4 regions of the Streptomyces sp. NPDC051180 genome follow, and region 1 is predicted to be linked to each of the others. Evidence: riboswitches for the same ligand, from Rfam matches in the RefSeq annotation. Region 1 holds a riboswitch; each other region holds the start of a gene.
What was found. A riboswitch is a leader RNA that binds a small molecule or an ion and turns the genes downstream of it on or off. The one in region 1 is predicted to bind cobalamin.
Positions count from the first base shown of each region.

Region 2: it holds a riboswitch for cobalamin, as region 1 does, so the genes downstream of both, AB0424_RS03765 (cobalamin biosynthesis protein) here and AB0424_RS20635 (ribonucleoside-diphosphate reductase subunit alpha) in region 1, are expected to answer to the same signal.
Region 3: it holds a riboswitch for cobalamin, as region 1 does, so the genes downstream of both, AB0424_RS01795 (energy-coupling factor ABC transporter permease) here and AB0424_RS20635 (ribonucleoside-diphosphate reductase subunit alpha) in region 1, are expected to answer to the same signal.
Region 4: it holds a riboswitch for cobalamin, as region 1 does, so the genes downstream of both, cobN (cobaltochelatase subunit CobN) here and AB0424_RS20635 (ribonucleoside-diphosphate reductase subunit alpha) in region 1, are expected to answer to the same signal.

Region 1 covers NZ_JBFBBC010000011.1:78,229-82,977, reverse strand. Annotated here, with positions in the region: gene AB0424_RS20650 (DUF3311 domain-containing protein) at 129-383, shown strand; gene mctP (monocarboxylate uptake permease MctP) at 380-2,005, shown strand; gene AB0424_RS20640 (GNAT family N-acetyltransferase) at 2,093-2,593, shown strand; cobalamin riboswitch at 2,632-2,772, shown strand; gene AB0424_RS20635 (ribonucleoside-diphosphate reductase subunit alpha) at 2,905-4,749, shown strand, end outside.
Region 2 covers NZ_JBFBBC010000002.1:64,352-69,100, reverse strand. Annotated here, with positions in the region: gene AB0424_RS03770 (cobyric acid synthase) at 1-1,253, opposite strand, end outside; gene AB0424_RS03765 (cobalamin biosynthesis protein) at 1,250-2,224, opposite strand; cobalamin riboswitch at 2,259-2,391, opposite strand; gene AB0424_RS03760 (hypothetical protein) at 2,513-2,734, opposite strand; gene AB0424_RS03755 (inorganic phosphate transporter) at 2,747-4,015, opposite strand; gene AB0424_RS03750 (hypothetical protein) at 4,403-4,749, shown strand, end outside.
Region 3 covers NZ_JBFBBC010000001.1:403,575-408,323, reverse strand. Annotated here, with positions in the region: gene dhaK (dihydroxyacetone kinase subunit DhaK) at 1-978, shown strand, start outside; gene dhaL (dihydroxyacetone kinase subunit DhaL) at 1,010-1,708, shown strand; gene AB0424_RS01800 (PTS fructose transporter subunit IIA) at 1,735-2,127, shown strand; cobalamin riboswitch at 2,178-2,413, shown strand; gene AB0424_RS01795 (energy-coupling factor ABC transporter permease) at 2,442-3,140, shown strand; gene AB0424_RS01790 (energy-coupling factor ABC transporter substrate-binding protein) at 3,146-3,562, shown strand; gene cbiQ (cobalt ECF transporter T component CbiQ) at 3,569-4,318, shown strand; gene AB0424_RS01780 (ATP-binding cassette domain-containing protein) at 4,315-4,749, shown strand, end outside.
Region 4 covers NZ_JBFBBC010000003.1:116,731-121,479, reverse strand. Annotated here, with positions in the region: gene AB0424_RS07260 (precorrin-2 C(20)-methyltransferase) at 1-562, opposite strand, end outside; gene AB0424_RS07255 (precorrin-8X methylmutase) at 559-1,212, opposite strand; gene AB0424_RS07250 (cobalamin biosynthesis protein CobG) at 1,209-2,459, opposite strand; cobalamin riboswitch at 2,540-2,691, shown strand; gene cobN (cobaltochelatase subunit CobN) at 2,729-4,749, shown strand, end outside.

The DNA.
Region 1 (4,749 bases):
CGGAGCAGCCGGTTGTGACGAATTCCCGAAGAATCGACTCCGTTATGCGGACGGGGGTTCCCTGCGGCGAACGCGTCCCCTAGATTTCCCCAGCATTACCGAGGTGATCAGCGAGGGGACGAATCGCCATGTCAGAAGCGACACAAGGGAAACAACCGGCCATCACCCCCTTGAGGGTGGTGATCGGGCTCTGCCTCTTCGCCCCGTTCGTGGCGATGCTCTGGGTGAGTTCCTATGCGAAGACCGAACCTCTCTTCGCCGGAATTCCGTTCTTCTACTGGTACCAGATGCTCTGGGTGCTGATCTCCACCGCGCTCACCATGGTCGCGTACAAGCTGTGGCAGCTGGACCAGCGTGCCCGCAAGGGAGGTGACGCGCGATGAAGGACGGCGTGAACGGCGTGGCGCTCGGCGTCTTCGTCTTCTTCTTCGTGGCCGTCACGGTCATGGGCTTCCTGGCCGCGCGCTGGCGCAAGGCCGCGGACGAGCAGAGCCTCGACGAATGGGGCCTGGGCGGCAGATCGTTCGGCACCTGGGTGACCTGGTTCCTGCTGGGCGGCGACCTCTACACCGCGTACACCTTCGTCGCCGTCCCGGCGGCCATCTACGCGGCGGGCGCGGCCGGCTTCTTCGCCGTGCCGTACACGATCCTGGTGTACCCGCTGATCTTCACCTTCCTGCCCCGCCTGTGGTCGGTCTCGCACAAGCACGGGTACGTGACCACCTCCGACTTCGTCCGCGGACGCTTCGGGTCCAAGGGCCTGTCGCTGGCGGTCGCGGTCACCGGCATCCTCGCCACCATGCCGTACATCGCGCTCCAGCTCGTCGGCATCCAGGCCGTCCTGGACGTGATGGGCGTCGGCGGCGGCGAGAACACCCACTGGTTCGTCAAGGACCTGCCGCTGCTGCTCGCCTTCGGCGTCCTCGCGGCGTACACGTACTCCTCCGGCCTGCGCGCCCCCGCGCTCATCGCCTTCGTCAAGGACACGCTGATCTACATCGTCATCGCGGTGGCGATCATCTACATCCCGATCAAGCTGGGCGGCTTCGACGAGATCTTCGCCAAGGCCGGCGAGGCGTACGCGCAGACGAACCCGGCGACCGGCAAGCCGCGCGGCACGCTCGTCCCCGGCGACGCGGGCCAGTGGACGTACGCGACGCTCGCCCTCGGCTCGGCGCTCGCGCTCTTCATGTACCCGCACTCCATCACGGCGACCCTGTCGTCCCGGAGCCGCGAGGTCATCCGCCGCAACACCACGATCCTCCCGCTGTACTCCCTGATGCTGGGCCTGCTCGCGCTCCTCGGCTTCATGGCGATCGCCGCCGGGATCCAGGTCAAGAACGGCCAGCTCGCCATCCCGCAGCTCTTCGAGACCATGTTCCCGGACTGGTTCGCGGGCGTCGCGTTCGCCGCCATCGGCATCGGCGCGCTCGTCCCGGCCGCGATCATGTCGATCGCCGCGGCCAACCTCTTCACCCGCAACATCTACAAGGACTTCATCAAACCGGACGCCACCCCGGCCCAGGAGACCAAGGTCTCCAAGCTGGTCTCGCTCCTGGTGAAGGTCGGCGCGCTGGTCTTCGTCCTCACCATGGACAAGACGGTCGCGATCAACTTCCAGCTGCTCGGCGGCATCTGGATCCTGCAGACCTTCCCCGCGCTCGTCGGCGGCCTGTTCACCCGCTGGTTCCACCGCTGGGCCCTCCTGGCCGGCTGGGCCGTCGGCATGGTCTACGGCACCTTCGCCGCGTACGGCGTCGCCAGCCCGACCCAGAAGCACTTCGGCGGCTCCTCCGCCGAGATCCCCGGCATCGGGGAGATCGGCTACATCGGCCTCACCGCCTTCGTGCTCAACGTCGTCGTCACCGTCTTCCTCACCTTCGTCCTCAAGGCCGTCAAGGCCCCCGAGGGCGTCGACGAGACCTCGCCGTCGGACTACACCGCCGACGCCGGCGACCCGGGCGTGGAGAAGGAGCTGCCGAAGCTCGGCTCCACGACGCACTGACCCGACGAACATCCGTCCGCACAGGGCCCGGGACCTCGCCAGGAGGTCCCGGGCCCCTCGCGTGGCCCGCGGGGGGAGACTGTCCCCATGGACTTCACGATCAGGGCGGTACGGCCCGAGGAGCACGAGGAGCTCGGCGAGCTCACCGCGGGCACCTATCTGAACGACGGGCTGCTGAAGTACGGGGCCGAGGACTCGTACCTGCACGTGCTGCGGGACACCGCGCGGCGGGCGCGCGAGAGCGAGGTGCTCGTCGCCGAGGACGGCGAGGGGCGGATGCTCGGCGGGGTGACCTTCGTCCGGGGCGCCACCCCCTGGGCCGACATCGCGGTCGAGGGCGAGGCCGAGTTCCGCATGCTGGTGGTCTCGCCGGAGGCGCGCGGCCGGGGTGTCGGAGAGGCCCTCGTGCGGGCCTGCGTCGAGCGGGCGCGGGAGCTCCCGGGGTGTGCGCGTCTCGTGCTCTCCACGGACGTCTCGATGGCCGCCGCGCACCGGATCTACGAGCGTCTGGGCTTCGTCCGCACCCCGGAACGGGACTGGGAGCCGATCCCCGGTCACTCTCTGCGCACCTACGCCCTGGAGTGGTGAGCCGAGGCGACGACACAACATGTGGGGGGTGCCAAGAGCGGCGCCCCCCACATGTATGCTCGTCCTCGCTGTCGACGCAGGGGAATCCGGCGCGAATCCGGAACTGTCCCGCAACGGTGTGCTTCGTGCGGATTCGTACGGAGTGAGTCCGAGGACCTGCCGACGGCGCGCCCGGTCCTTCCGTTCCGGGTGCCACTGACTTCCGGGCCTCGCGGAGTGGGCCGGTGGACACGGCGCGTCCGACGACCCAGGACGTCCCCCTGCCCGCCTTCCCCCGTCGCGGCCCCGGCCGAGCGAGGGAGAGCCCCCACGTGACCATCGCGCCCGCCGATCCGGCTTCGGCCGAGGCTTCCGCGGTCGAGAGCGACGGCCCCGGGACCGTACTGCTGCGGACCCTGACCGACCTCACCGCCGATCTCCCCGACACCGACCCCGGCAAGGTCGCCGCCGCCGCGCTCCGCGGCCGCAGCGCCGCGTCGGACGAGGCGGAGCTGCGCGAGCTGGCCACCGAGGCGGCCGCGGGCCTGATCGCCGAGGACCCGGCGTACTCCCGGCTCGCCGCCCGGCTCCTGACGATCACCATCGCCGACGAGGCCGCCGGCCAGGGCTCGGTCACCTTCTCCTCCTCCGTCGCCGTCGGCCACCGCGAGGGCCTGATCGCCGACCGCACCGCGGAGTTCGTCACGCGGCACGCCGAGCGGCTCGACGCGACCATCGACGCGGCCGGCGACGACCGCTTCGGCTACTTCGGTCTGCGCACCCTCTACTCGCGCTACCTGCTGCGCCACCCGATCACCCGTCAGGTGATCGAGACCCCGCAGCACTTCATGCTCCGCGTCGCCTGCGGCCTGGCCGAGGACGACAGCGTCCGCGCGCTCGACGAGGTCGCCGCGCTGTACGGGCTGATGAGCCGCCTGGACTACCTGCCGTCCTCCCCCACGCTCTTCAACTCCGGCACCCGCCACCCGCAGATGTCCTCCTGCTACCTGCTGGACTCCCCGCAGGACGAGCTGGACTCCATCTACGACCGCTACCACCAGGTCGCGCGCCTCTCGAAGCACGCCGGCGGCATCGGGCTCTCCTACTCCCGCATCCGCGCCCGCGGTTCGCTGATCCGCGGCACCAACGGCCACTCCAACGGCATCGTGCCGTTCCTGAAGACCCTCGACGCCTCCGTCGCCGCGGTGAACCAGGGCGGCCGCCGCAAGGGCGCCGCCGCCGTCTACCTGGAGACCTGGCACGCGGACATCGAGGAGTTCCTGGAGCTCCGCGACAACACGGGCGAGGACCAGCGCCGTACGCACAACCTGAACCTGGCGCACTGGATCCCCGACGAGTTCATGCGCCGGGTCAACGCGGACGGCGAGTGGTCGCTGTTCTCCCCGGCGGACGTCCCCGAGCTGGTCGACCTGTGGGGCGACGAGTTCGACGCGGCCTACCGCGCCGCCGAGGCCAAGGGCCTGGCCCGCAAGACGATGCCGGCCCGCGACCTGTACGGCCGGATGATGCGGACCCTGGCGCAGACCGGCAACGGCTGGATGACCTTCAAGGACGCGTCGAACCGGACCGCCAACCAGACGGCCGAGCCGGGCACCGTCGTCCACTCCTCGAACCTCTGCACCGAGATCATCGAGGTCACCGACGACGGCGAGACGGCCGTCTGCAACCTCGGCTCGGTCAACCTCGGGTCCTTCGTGACCGGCGGGGACATCGACTGGGAGCGGCTGGACGCGACCGTCCGCACGGCCGTCACCTTCCTCGACCGGGTCGTCGACATCAACTTCTACCCGACCGAGCAGGCCGGGCGTTCCAACGCCCGCTGGCGTCCGGTCGGCCTGGGCGCGATGGGCCTCCAGGACGTCTTCTTCCAGCTGAAGCTGCCGTTCGACTCGGCCGAGGCGCGCGCGCTGTCCACCCGTATCGCCGAGCGGATCATGCTCGCGGCGTACGAGGCGTCCGCCGACCTCGCCGAGCGCAGCGGCCCGGTCCCCGCCTGGGAGCAGACGCGTGCCGCCCGCGGCGTGCTGCACCCGGACCACTACGACGTCGAGCTGAACTGGCCGGAGCGCTGGGCCGCGCTGCGCGAGCGGATCGCCGCCGTGGGCCTGCGCAACAGCCTGCTGCTGGCGATCGCGCCGACCGCGACGATCGCCTCG
Region 2 (4,749 bases), on a different contig from region 1:
CCGACCCGGCAACCGTCCAGGAAGGGCTCCCCGCCCTCCACGGTCGCGACCCCGTGGTGGATCTCGTACCCCTCGACGCGCTCGCCGAGGGCCTCGCCGACCGGTCGGGCGAGGGTCTTCTCGCGGGCGAACCGGACGCGCACGGGCAGCAGCCCGAGGCCCTCGACGGCTCCGGCCCGGGACTCGACCTCGTCGTCGATGTGCTCGCCGAGGACCTGGAAGCCGCCGCAGACACCGAGCACCGGGCGGCCCTCGGCCGCGCGGCGGGCCAGTTCGCCGGCGAGCCCGCGCTCCCGGAGCCAGGCCAGGGCCTTGACGGTCCCGCGGGTGCCGGGGACGACGACCAGGTCGGCGTCGACCAGTTCCTCCGGCCGGTCCACGAACCGGACGACGACGCCCGGCTCGGCGGCCAGGGCGTCGACGTCCGTGAAGTTCGACATCAGCGGTACGGCGCAGACGGCGACCCGCAGCACGTCGGCGCCGACCGGCGGCGCGACGACGGACTCCCGGACGGTGCCGCGCAGCGAGACGCGCAGGCCGTCCTCCTCGTCGATGCCCAGCCCGTGCGCGTACGGCAGGACGCCGAAGGTCCGCCGCCCGGTCAGCCCGTGGAGCATGTCGAGGCCGGGTTCGAGCAGGGTGACGTCGCCCCGGAACTTGTTCACCAGGTAGCCGGCGACGAGGGCCTGGTCCTCGCGGCCCAGCAGCGCCGTCGTCCCGAAGAACTGGGCGAAGACCCCGCCCCGGTCGATGTCCCCGACCACCACGACGGGCAGCCGCGCGGCCCGCGCGATGCCCATGTTCACGATGTCCGTGCGCCGCAGGTTGATCTCGGCCGGACTGCCCGCCCCCTCGCAGATCACGGCGTCGTACATGCCCCGGAGTTCCTCCAGGCACGCCAGGACGGGTTCGAGGAGTTCCTTCTGCCGTCCCCCGTGGTAGCCGCGGGCGCTCAGTTCGCCGACCGGCTTTCCCATCAGGACGACCTGGCTGGAACGGTCGCTGCCGGGCTTGAGCAGCACCGGGTTCATCAGCGCGGTCGGCTCGACGCGGGCGGCCTGGGCCTGCATGGCCTGGGCCCGCCCGATCTCGGCGCCCTCGCGGGTGACGAAGGAGTTGAGGGACATGTTCTGTCCCTTGAACGGCGCCACCTTCAGGCCCTGGCGGACCAGCCAGCGGCAGATTCCGGCCGTCACCACGCTCTTGCCGGCGTCGGACGTGGTCCCGGCGACGAGCAGTCCGCCACCCCTCATGCGTTCCTCCGCTTCAGCGCGCTCACGATCAGCCGGCCGCCCACGCAGGCGGCCAGGGTCAGTCCGGTGACCCGGCGGGACAGCCGGACCGCCCGCTCGATGTCGGCGACCTCCACGGGCCGCCCCTCCCCGTTGAGCACGGGCCGGTGCTCGACCCGCCCGCCGTACGCGAGGGTCCCGCCGAGCCGCACGCCGAGGGCGCCCGCGAAGGCGGACTCGACGGGGCCCGCGTTCGGGCTGGGGTGCCGTGCCGCGTCCGCGCGCCAGACCCGTGCGGCTCCGCGCGGGTCGCCGCCCGCGACGGTGGCGAGGACGGCGGTCAGCCGGGCCCCGGGCCAGCCGGCCACGTCGTCCAGCCGCGCCGAGGCCCAGCCGAACCGGCGGTGGCGGGGGGACTTGTGGCCGACCATCGCGTCGAGGGTGTTGACGGCCCGGAAGCCCACGAGCCCCGGCACGCCCGCGACGGCGCCCCAGAAGAGGGCGCCGACCACGGCGTCGGAGGTGTTCTCGGCGACGGACTCCACGACCGCGCGGGCCATCGCGGGGCCGTCCAGGGCCTGCGGGTCGCGCCCGCAGAGGTGGGGCAGCCGCTCCCGGGCCACCTCCAGGTCCCCGGCCTCCAGCGCCCCGCCGATCGCGCGGGCCTCCCGGCCCAGGGTCGTCCCGCCGACCACGGCCCACACGGCGGCGGCGGTCAGGGCGACGGAGGCGGCGCGGCTGTCCTTGACCGCGCGGGCGGCGAGGGCGCCGGCCGCGGCCGTGGCGCCGGCGCAGACGGCGGTGTGCAGGGCGCCCCAGCCCCGGTGGTCGTGGTGGAGACGCTCCTCGACGGCGGCGGCCGCCCGGCCGAACGCGGCGACGGGATGTCCGCGGCGGGGGTCGCCGACCAGCCGGTCGACGGCGAGGCCGAGGGTCGCTCCGTACGCGAAGACACGGGTGGCTCTGGAAAGGCTGCGGCTGCGGCCGGGCATGGCGCAATGTCCTCACTCAGGGTCCGCGCCCTGGATCGACGTGACCGGCGGCGAGAGTTCCTGACTCCCGGACCCTGGGGATCCGGTCACAGTGGCGGGACCGCGCCGGATTCGCACCGGACTTCCTCTGCTGCCGCCGTAATGGCCTCGGCAGTCCACCACGGCCCGAGAACAGCCGTCAACTCACCGTTGACCTGCGTCGCGTCACTGTGCGGAGCACCACAAACACGAGGGCCGGGCGGTCCGCACCCGAAGGTGCGGACCGCCCGGCCGAGGTACCGGGGACCGTCAGGCGACGATCAGGTAGATGCCGTACGCCACGGCCGCCAGGCACAGGGCGAAGCAGGCGTACGCGCCGGTGCGGGCCAGGGCGGCGGAACCGCCCTGGGCGGCGGCCTGCTCCTGCTTGGAGAGGCCGATGACGCCGAGGGTGAAGAGGCCCACCAGGGCGACGGTCGCCACGAGGCTGACTCCGAAGACGGAGCCGAGGGCTGCCCAGTCGATCTTCATGTCGTTGGTTCCTTACACCGCTGCCGCGGGGGCGGGGGGAGCGGCCGGGTCCGTGGGAGCCGGCGCGGGGATGGTGGTCTTGAGGTCCGCGTCCGCGACCGCGGCGACGGAGCCGGCCGGCGGCGGGGTGACGGCGGCGATCGCCGTGGTCACCACACCCGCGGGCTCGGGGGCGTCGAGGTCGTCGGCGGTGACGTTGTGCTGGTCGACCGGCTTGCGGCGGGAGAGCGCCCAGATGACGGCCGAACCGGAGACCAGCAGGACCGCGACGGCGGCGATGCCCCAGGTGCCCTGCTTGGTCAGGAACTCGGCGCCGGCGCCGACCAGACCCGCGGCGGGCAGGGTCAGGCCCCAGGCGACGAACATCCGGGTCGCGGTCGACCAGCGGACGACGCCGCCCTTGCGGCCGAGGCCGGCACCCATCACGGCACCCGAGCAGGACTGGGTGGTGGAGAGGGAGAAGCCGAGGTGCGAGGAGGCCAGGATGACCGTGGCGGCGCTGGTCTGGGCGGCGAAGCCCTGCTGCGGCTTGAGGTCGGTGAGGCCCTTGCCCATGGTGCGGATGATGCGCCAGCCGCCGAGGTAGGTGCCGAGCGCGATGGCGACACCGGCGGAGACGACGACCCACAGCGGGGGGTTCGAGCCGGGGCTGACGACGCCCTGCGTGACCAGGGCGAGGGTGATGATGCCCATCGTCTTCTGGGCGTCGTTGGTGCCGTGGGCGAGGGAGACGAGACCGGCGGAGGCGATCTGGCCGACGCGGTAGCCCTTGGCGGTGTGCTTCTCGTCGGTCTTGGCGCCGATCTTGAACGTCAGCCGGGTGGCCAGCATCGCGGCGAGGCCGGCGACGATCGGCGCCGCGATGGCCGGGATCAGGACCTTGGTGACGATGGTCGGGGCGTTCACGGCGGACCAGCCGGCCGACATGACCGCGGCGCCGATGAGTCCGCCGAAGAGAGCGTGGGAGGAGCTGGACGGCAGGCCCAGGAGCCAGGTCAGCAGGTTCCACAGGATGGCGCCCACGAGCGCCGCGAAGATCACTTCTGTACGAATGCCCTCTTCGTTGATGATCCCGCCGGAGATCGTCTTGGCGACCTCCACGGACAGGAACGCTCCGACGAGGTTCAGCACGGCGGACATGGCCACCGCCGTCTTGGGCTTGAGAGCACCGGTCGAGATGGTCGTGGCCATCGCGTTGGCGGTGTCGTGGAAACCGTTCGTGAAATCGAACACGAGAGCTGTCACGACCACAATGGCGAGCAGCAGCGTGATGTGTTCCATTTACCCAGGCAATCGTTTGACGTCAGTGGCTCGACGAACGTAAGCAACCTGGGTGAACGGAAGATGAACTGGGGCGGGCGGCGTGGTGTCCCTATCCGGTGTCAAGAGATTCCGCTTGTCCTCCCAGAGGGTCGGCTGTCCACGATGCGGTCACCCCGCAACCCCGGGTAATCCGGTCCCTCCCCGGGCACGTATGACCTGCCCGGGTTCCTCCGCGACCGCCCCGTTCCGCTCCCCGGACGGAACCATCCGACCGGGGGACCCCGCCGGGGAGACCCATGTCACTCCCCTGGGTGGCGTCCGGAGGAGCGCACGCCGCCGCCGTCGGCCCCCCCGCCCGGCTCCGTCCGGTGGCACCCCGCCCGCACCCTGCCGACACTGGAGAGCGTGCGCCCGGCTACAGCGACGGCAGTGGCCGTCACCACTCTGATCGGTGCCGGCGCGGCCGCGGTCGCGGCCGGCCGGTACGCCAGCGACGTCGCCCTCAAGGCGCCGTCCGGACGACCCCTCCCCGGGGATCCACGCCTGACCGTGCACGCCACGGGCCCGGACCGGATCACCCTGACCCGCAGCCTCGCCTCGCTGCGCCCCGGCACGTACGGCATCGAGGCCCCCGGCCTGCACGCCGTCGTCGGCCCCGTCCTCGACCGCGTCCCGCACACCGCCGACACCGTCGTCCGGCGTCTGGAACGCGTCGAGCTCGGCACCCCCGGCCCCGGCAGCCGCGTCCGCCT
Region 3 (4,749 bases), on a different contig from region 1:
AACGTTCCCGAGACCGTCGTCGCCGACGCGCTGCGGGGGATGGCAGCCGCGCACCCCGAGCTGACCGTGGACGTGGAGCGGCGGGTGGTGGTGCGGCGGGACGCGCCGGTGGCGGGGAAGGTGGCGCTGGTGTCGGGGGGCGGGTCGGGGCACGAGCCGTTGCACGGGGGGTTCGTGGGGCCCGGGATGCTGGCGGCGGCGTGTCCCGGGGAGGTCTTCACCTCGCCGGTCCCCGACCAGATGGTGAGGGCCGCTGCGGCGGTGGACAGCGGTGCCGGGGTCCTGTTCGTCGTCAAGAACTACACCGGTGACGTGCTGAACTTCGAGATGGCGGCGGAGCTCGCGGAGGACGAGGGCATTCAGGTCGCCAAGGTTCTGGTCGACGACGACGTGGCGGTGACGGACAGTCTGTACACGGCGGGGCGGCGCGGGACCGGGGCCACGCTGTTCGTCGAGAAGATGGCGGGCGCGGCGGCCGAGGAGGGCGCCCCGCTGGAGCGGGTGGAGTCGATCGCACGCCGGGTCAACGCGCGGTCGCGGTCCTTCGGCGTGGCGCTGAGCGCCTGCACCACTCCCGCCAAGGGCAGACCGACCTTCGATCTCCCGGCCGGAGAACTGGAGTTGGGCGTCGGCATCCACGGCGAGCCGGGCCGGGAGCGGCGGGCGATGATGACCTCGCGGGAGATCGCGGACTTCGCCGTGGACGCGGTCGTCCAGGACCTCAACCCCGACGGCCCGGTGATCGCGCTGGTCAACGGGATGGGCGGGACACCGCTCCTGGAGCTGTACGGCTTCAACGCGGAGGTGCAGCGGGTGCTCACCGAGCGGGGCGTGCCGGTGGCGCGGACGCTGGTGGGGAACTACGTGACCTCCCTCGACATGGCCGGCTGCTCGGTGACCCTGTGCGAGGTGGACGAGGAGCTGCTCCGCCTGTGGGACGCGCCGGTCGAGACGGCCGCGCTGCGCTGGGGCCGGTGAGGCGGCGGTGGGTACGGACGAGGGAGCGGGCATGACGGAGACCTTCGGCGCCGCGTTCCTGGTGCGCTGGCTGGACGCGGTCGCCGGGGCCGTCGACCGGGAGGCGGACCGGCTCACCGAGCTGGACTCGGCGATCGGGGACGCCGACCACGGCGCCAATCTCAGGCGCGGCTTCGCCGCGGTCACGGACCTGTTGGCGAAGGAGCCGCCGGCGACGCCCGGCGCGGTGCTCACCGCCGCCGGGCGACAGCTGATCTCCACGGTCGGCGGCGCGTCGGGCCCGCTGTACGGAACCCTGCTGCGGAGCGCCGGGAAGACCCTGGGCGAGGACGAGGGGGTCACCCGGGAGCGGCTGGCGGAGGCGCTGGACTCCGGGGTGGCCGCCGTGTCCCGGTTGGGCGGTGCCCAGGTGGGCGACAAGACCATGCTGGACGCGCTGACTCCGGCGGTGGAGGGCCTGCGGACCTCGTTCGCGGCGGCCCGCGCCGCCGCGGACGAGGGCGCGCTGGCGACCGTACCCCTGCGGGCGCGCAAGGGCCGGGCCAGCTACCTCGGCGAACGCTCGACGGGGCACCAGGATCCGGGGGCGACGTCGTCGGCCCTGCTGTTCGCCGCGCTCGCCGAGACGGCGGCGGCCGAGGGCCTGTCGGCCGGGAACCCGGCGTCCGGGAACGCGAGCGCCGCGGACCGGGGCGTCGGGGAGGGGCACGGCGCCGGGGAGGCGTCGTGAGCCCGGCGGGGGGCGGGGCCGCGCCCGTGGGTATCGTGCTCGTCTCGCACAGCTCGGCGGTCGCGGCGGCCGTCGCCGAGCTGGCCGCGGGGCTCGCGGGCGGCGGGGACCTCGCGCCGCTGGCTGCGGCGGGCGGCCTGCCGGACGGCGGGCTGGGGACGAGCGCGGAGCTGATCTCGGCGGCGGCGCAGGCCGTGGACCGCGGGGCGGGGGTGGCGCTCCTGGTCGATCTGGGGAGCGCCGTGCTCACCGTGAAGGCGCTGCTCGCCGAGGGCGACGAACTCCCGGAGGAATCCCGTCTGGTGGACGCGCCGTTCGTCGAGGGAGCGGTGGCGGCGCTGGTGACGGCGAGCGCCGGCGGGGACCTCGACGCGGTGGCGGCAGCGGCCTCGGAGGCGTACTCCTACCGCAAGGAGTGACCTCCGGCGGCGGGTGCGCGGAGTGACGGAGAGGCCGCACCGGGTGGCGACCGTGTTGTGATGTACCTGGTCAACGCACTAATGTCGCAGGGCCTTGGTGTACGGGAAACCGGTGCAGTACCGGTGCGGCCCTCGCCACTGTGATCGGGAGGTCCGGCTCCACCTCCGCGGGGAACACCCTCGGGGAAGCCACTGGACCGCGACGGGAGACCGCCGCGGTGTGGGAAGGCGGAGTCGGACGGCATGACCGTCAGCCAGGAGACCGGCCAGGGTGCGTTGTCCATCCACGAGGTGCTGGAGAGGGTCTTCCGACCATGCATATAGCCGAGGGGTACCTTCCCCCTGCGCACGCCGCCGCCTGGGGCGTCGCGGCCGCCCCGTTCGTCGTCCACGGGGTGCGCTCCCTGACCCGCGAGGTGCGCGCGAACCCCGAGTCCACCCTGCTGCTCGGCGCTTCCGGCGCCTTCACGTTCGTCCTGTCGGCGCTCAAGCTGCCTTCGGTGACGGGCAGTTGTTCCCACCCGACCGGCACGGGCCTGGGCGCGATCCTGTTCCGGCCGCCGATCATGGCGGTCCTGGGGACGATCACCCTGCTCTTCCAGGCCCTGCTGCTCGCCCACGGCGGCCTCACCACGCTCGGCGCCAACGCGTTCTCGATGGCGATCGTCGGGCCCTGGGCGGGGTACGGGACCTACCGGCTGGTGCGCCGGTTCGGTGCGCCGCTGATGGTCGCCGTCTTCTTCGGCGCGTTCGTCGCCGACCTCTCGACGTACTGCGTGACCAGTGTGCAGCTGGCGCTGGCCTTCCCCGACCCGGGCAGCGGCATCGCGGGGGCGCTGGCCAAGTTCGGCGGCATCTTCGCCGTGACGCAGATCCCGCTGGCGGTGAGCGAGGGCCTGCTGACCGTGCTCGTGATGCGGTTGCTGACCCAGTCGAGCAAGGGCGAGCTGACCCGTCTCGGCGTCCTCGCCCCGCGGTCCGCCGAGCGCCACGAGGAGGCGGCCGCACGATGAGCAGGATCAGCCGGAACACCAGGATCAACGCCCTTCTGCTCCTCGCCGTCGCGGCGCTCGCGGTGCTGCCGCTCGTGCTGGGCCTCGGCGACCACAAGGAGGAGCCCTTCACCGGGGCCGACGCCGAGGCGGAGACCGCGATCACCGAGCTCCACCCGGACTACGAGCCCTGGTTCAGCCCCCTGTACGAACCTCCTTCCGGGGAGATCGAGTCTGCCCTGTTCGCCCTCCAGGCCGCACTGGGCGCCGGCGTCCTGGCGTACTACTTCGGTCTGCGTCGCGGCCGTCGCCAGGGCGCTGCGCGGGCCGCGTCGGCCGCGGGCGACGGCGAGCAGCGGGCCGCCGAGAAGCGCTCCGCGGGCGACACGGGCAAGGACGGTGCCGCCGGAGCCGACGCCCCCGTCCCCGGCCGGGACGCGTAGCCGCCGATGCTGCCCATCGACGCGGCGGCGCACGGCAGCCGCTGGCGTGCCCGCCATCCCGCCGAGAAGGCGCTGCTCGGCTTCGGTCTGACGTTGTGCGCGGTGTGTCTGCCGCCGTGGCCGGGCGCCGTGCTCGTGGCGGCGGCCACGCTCGGGGTGCTGCTCGGTCCGGCCGGCGTGGCGGGCCGTCAGCTGTGGCGGGCGTTCCGCGTGCCGCTCGGCTTCTGTGTCACGGGCGCGGTTCCGCTGCTCTTCGAGGTGGGCGGGGCCCGGGGGCCGGTGGCGCTCGCGCCGGACGGCCCGGCGCACGCGGTCGAGCTGCTGCTGCGTACTTCGTCGGCCTCGCTCGGGGTGCTGCTGTTCGCGTTCACGACGCCGGTGTCCGACGTCCTCCCCCGGCTGGTCCGGGCGGGGGTGCCGGCGCCGGTGGTGGACGTGGCCCTGGTGATGTACCGGATCATCTTCCTGCTGCTCGACTCGCTGGCCAGGATCCGGCAGGCGCAGGCGGCCCGGCTGGGGCACACCAGCCGGGCCGCGACCTGGCGTTCGCTGGCGGGCCTCGGCGCGACCACTTTCGTCAGGGCCTTCGACCGGGCGCAGCGCCTGCAGTCGGGGCTCGCCGGCCGGGGGTACGACGGGACGCTCCGGGTGCTGGTGCCCGCGTGCGCCGTCTCCCGCCGGTTCCTCGCGGCGACGGCTCTGCTGCTCGGGGGCCTCGTCGCCCTCACCCTCGTACTCGAAAGGTTCCTTCCGTGACGCCTCCGCACCCGACGACGCCTCAGGGCCCGGCTCCCGTCGTGGAGCTGGTGAGGGCGGGATTCGCCTACGAGGACGGGCCCCCGGTCCTGGAGGACGTGGACTTCGCGGTGGCGGAGGGACGGGCGATCGCGCTCCTGGGCCGCAACGGCAGCGGCAAGACGACGCTGCTGCGCCTGCTGAGCGGCGGCCTGAAGTGCGGGAGGGGCGCGCTGCTCCTGGACGGGGCGCCGGTGGCGTACGACCGCCGCGGGCTGACCCGGCTGCGGACCACCGTGCAGCTGGTCGTGCAGGACCCGGACGACCAGCTCTTCGCCGCCTCCGTGGGCCAGGACGTGTCCTTCGGGCCGACGAACCTGGGGCTGCCGGAGGACGAGGTGCGGCTGCGGGTGCGCGAGGCCCTGGAGGCGCTGGACATCGTGGCCCTCGAG
Region 4 (4,749 bases), on a different contig from region 1:
TGCGGCCGAGCTTCATCACGACCGCCGAGTCGGTGCCCGCGAGGCGGGCCGTCAGCTCGTCCTCCGGCAGGGTGCCGGGGATGATCGTGAGGACCTCCTCCGCCTCGCACAGCGGCTCCCCGAGCCGGGCTGCGGCGGCGCTCACCGAGGTGACGCCGGGGATGACGGTGGTGTCGTAGCGGTCGGCCAGCCGCTTGTGCATGTGCTGGTACGAGCCGTAGAACAGCGGGTCGCCCTCGGCGAGGACGGCGACGGTGCGGCCGGCGTCGAGGTGGGCGGCGAGGCGGGCCGCCGCCTCCTCGTAGAAGTCGTTCAGGGCGCCCCGGTAGCCGCCCGGGTGGTCGGTGGTCTCCACCGTGAGCGGGTACATCAGGCGCTCCTCGATCTGCCCCTCGCGGAGGTGCTCCGCGGCGATCGAGCGGGCGATGGAGCGGCCGTGGCGGGCCGAGTGGTACGCGACGACGTCGGCGGCGGCGATGGCCTTCACCGCGGCGACGGTCATCAGGTCCGGGTCGCCGGGGCCGAGGCCGACGCCGTACAGCTTTCCGGTCACGGTGGTCATGCCTGGATCTCCGCTTCGTGGGCGATCGCGTTGATCGCGGCGGCCGTCATGGCGCTGCCGCCGCGCCGGCCGCGGACGACGAGGTAGTCGAGGCCGAGGTCCTGGTCCGCGAGCGCGTCCTTGGACTCGGCGGCGCCGATGAAGCCGACGGGTATGCCGAGGACGGCGGCGGGCCTCCCGGCGCCCTTCGCGACCATCTCCAGGAGGTGGAAGAGGGCGGTGGGCGCGTTGCCGATGGCGACGACGGAGCCTTCGAGGCGGTCCCGCCACAGTTCGAGGGCGGCGGCGGAGCGCGTGGTGCCGAGTTCGGCGGCGAGCGCGGGCACGGCCGGGTCGGAGAGCGCGCAGATCACCTCGTTGTCGGCGGGCAGCCGCTTGCGGGTGACCCCGCTGGCGACCATCTGGGCGTCGCAGAGGATCGGCGCGCCGGCCCGGAGCGCCTCGCGGGCGCGGGAGACGACCTGCGGCGAGTAGGCGATATCGCGTACGAGGTCGGTCATGCCGCAGGCGTGGATCATCCGGACCGCCACCTGGGCGACGTCGGCGGGCAGGCCCGCCAGATCCGCCTCGGCGCGGATCGTGGCAAAGGACCGGCGGTAGATCTCCGCCCCGTCCTTCTCGTAGTCGAACATCCTGGTGCTCTCGCTCATCTCGTCGGGTTCGTGCGGGCGGTGGCGACCGCCTCGGTCAGGGAGGTGCGGGGGGTGGGGAGTCCGTCCACCAGATAGCCGTCCTCGCCGGTGGCGAGGACCTCGACCCAGTCGCCGTGCGGGTGCCCGCAGCGGCGTGCGCACCCGGAGAAGTGCACGGGCAGCGGCCCCGCCGGCGCGGCGAGCGCGTCCGCCCGGACGTCGGCGAGGGACTTGGCGCAGCCGGGCCGACCCGTGCAGGCGGTGACCCCCGCCCCCGGCGCCCCGGGCCGGGTGACGAACCCCTGGCGCTCCAGCTCCCGCAGCCGCTCCGCGGCGGTCCCGGGTGTCGGGACGTCCGGGTCCGCCGGGTCCACGACGACCACCCCGCGCCAGGGGGTGAGGCGGAGTTCGGCGGCGGGCGCCAGGGCCCGGAGCTGGGCGGCGGTCAGCCGGCCGAGCGGCGCGAGGACGTGCAGCCCGCCGGGGAGCGCCCCGGGGGCGGGCGGCGGGGAGACGGTGAGCGGCGGCGGTACGGGGACGGGCTCCGCGTCGACTCCGGCGCGGGCCAGGGCCCCGGCCCACTCCGGGACGTGGCCGTCGGGCAGCTCCCGCGGCCGCCAGGCCCCGGTGCCGGCCGCGTCGGCGGCGTCCAGGAAGGCGAGGGCGGCGACGAGGGCGGCCGGGACCGCGTCGGCGGCGTCGATCCGGAAGGCCGCCGGGCCGAGCCGCAGCAGGGCGGTCCCGTCCGGCTCTGCGACCAAGCTCACATCGCCGCCGAGGCCGGCGACCTCGCCGCGGCCGTCGTCGAGGACGAACAGGAACCGTCCCGAAAGGGACGCGGCCCGGGGCTCCGCGCAGAGGGCGGCGTCCAGCCCTCGGGCCCACAACTGCACGTCGGCGTGGCCGAGTCCGCCGAGGCCGGCGGTGGGCGAGGCGATGATGTTGCGGACGCGTTCGTGGGTGGGGGAGGGCAGCAGGTCCGCCGCGGCGAGCAGCTCCGCCAGCCGGGCCCCGCACCCCTCCGGAAGGCCGCGCAGCTCCGCGTTGCCGCGCGAGGTGACGCTGATCCGCCCGTCGCCGAGGGCCTCCGCCGCGTCGGCCAGGACCTGTGCCTGACGGAGCGTCAAACGACCTGCGGGGAGCCGGAGTCGGGCCAGCCGACCGTCGTCGGCCGCGTGCAGGCGCAGCGCCCCGGGGCAGGCGTCGCCACGGTCCCGTATGCGAGGTTCGCCCCGTTCGGGCGTCGGGGGTGGGGTGGGCGGCATGGCGGCGAGCATACCCACGGGAAACCGACCGACCACCGGGTGTGATCCTGCCGACTCCCCGGCCCCCCGACGGCACGATCTACTATGCAGACGGCATGGGGTCCCAGGACCCCGGGGAGGAAGCCCGGTGAGAATCCGGCGCGGTCCCGCCACTGTGAGCCCGTACCGGCCGCGCCTCGGCACGACCCGGAACGAGTGAGTCAGGAACTCCCGCCATCCACACGACCACCCGGGGCGCGGACAACCCCGAGGAAGGGCCTGCGCACGCCATGCTTCTGCTGCTGTCGCACTCCGACACCGACCTGCTCAGTGCCCGCGCGGCGAACGCCGGGACCGCAGGCGGCCCGGTGGAGTACCGCTTCGCCAACCCCGCCCGCCTTCCCCTCGCCGACCTGCCCGGCCTCCTCGACGACGCCGAACTCGTCGTCGTCCGCCTCCTCGGCGGGCTCCGCTCCTGGCAGGAGGGGCTCGACGCGATCCGCGCCACCGGAAAGCCGCTCGTCGTCCTCAGCGGCGAACAGGCCCCCGACGCCCAGCTGATGGAGACGTCCACCGTCCCCGTCGGCGTCGCCACCGAGGCCCACGCCTACCTGGCGCACGGCGGCCCCGCCAACCTGGAGCAGCTGGCCCGCTTCCTCTCCGACACGGTCCTGCTCACCGGCCACGGCTTCGAGGCCCCGGCCGCCGCCCCCACCTGGGGCCCGCTGGACCGCACCCCGCGCCGCACCGACGGCCCGACCGTCGCCGTGCTCTACTACCGCGCCCACCACATGAGCGGCAACACCGCCTTCGTCGGCGCCCTCTGCGACGCGATCGAGGACGCCGGCGCCCGCGCGCTGCCGCTGTACGTCGCGTCCCTGCGCGCCCCCGAGGCCGAACTCGTCGACACCCTGCGCACCGCCGACGCCATCGTCACCACCGTCCTCGCCGCCGGCGGCACCAAGCCCGCCGAGGCCCAGGCCGGCGGCGACGAGGAGGCGTGGGACGCGGGCGCGCTCGCCGCGCTCGACGTGCCGATCCTCCAGGCGCTGTGCCTCACCGGCTCGCGGTCCGCGTGGGAGGAGAACGACGAGGGCCTCTCCCCGCTGGACGCCGCCAGCCAGGTCGCCGTGCCCGAGTTCGACGGCCGGCTCATCACCGTCCCGTTCTCCTTCAAGGAGATCGACGAGGACGGCCTGCCCGCCTACGTCGCCGACGCCGAGCGCGCGGCCCGCGTCGCCGGGATCGCGATCCGGCACGCCCGGCTCCGCCACATCCCGAACGCGGAGAAGAAGCTGGCGCTCGTCCTCTCCGCGTACCCCACCAAGCACTCCCGCATCGGCAACGCGGTCGGCCTCGACACCCCCGCCTCCGCCGTCGCCCTGCTCCGCCGGCTGCGCGAGGAGGGCTACGACTTCGGACCGGAGGAGGACCTCCCCGGCGTGGTCTCCGGCGACGGCGACGAGCTGATCTACGCCCTGATCGAGGCCGGCGGCCACGACCAGGACTGGCTCACCGAGGAGCAGCTCGCGCGCAACCCGGTCCGCATCCCCGCCGCCGACTACAAGCGCTGGTACGCGACCCTGCCCGAGGAGCTGCGCACCCACGTCGAGGAGCACTGGGGCCCGGCGCCCGGCGAGATGTTCCTCGACCGCTCCCGCAACCCCGAGGGCGACATCGTCCTCGCCGCGCTGCGCCGCGGGAACCTGCTGGTCCTCATCCAGCCGCCGCGCGGCTTCGGCGAGAACCCGATCGCGATCTACCACGACCCCGATCTCCCGCCGTCCCACCACTACCTGGCCGCCTACCGCTGGATCGCCGCCCGCGCCGAGGACGGCGGCTTCGGCGCCGACGCCATGGTCCACCTCGGCAAGCACGGCAACCTGGAGTGGCTGCCCGGCAAGAACGCCGGACTGTCCGCCGCCTGCGGCCCCGACGCCGCCCTCGGCGACCTGCCGCTCGTCTACCCCTTCCTCGTCAACGACCCGGGCGAGGGCACCCAGGCCAAGCGCCGCGTCCACGCCACGCTCGTGGACCACCTGGTGCCGCCGATGGCCCGCGCCGACTCGTACGGCGACATCGCGCGCCTGGAGCAGCTGCTCGACGAGTACGCGCAGATCTCCTCCATGGACCCGGCGAAGCTGCCCGCGATCCGCGCCCAGATCTGGACGCTGATCCAGGCCGCCAAGCTCGACCACGACCTCGGCCTCCAGGAGCGCCCGGAGGACGACGGCTTCGACGACTTCCTGCTGCACGTCGACGGCTGGCTGTGCGAGGTCAAGGACGCCCAGATCCGCGACGGCCTGCACGT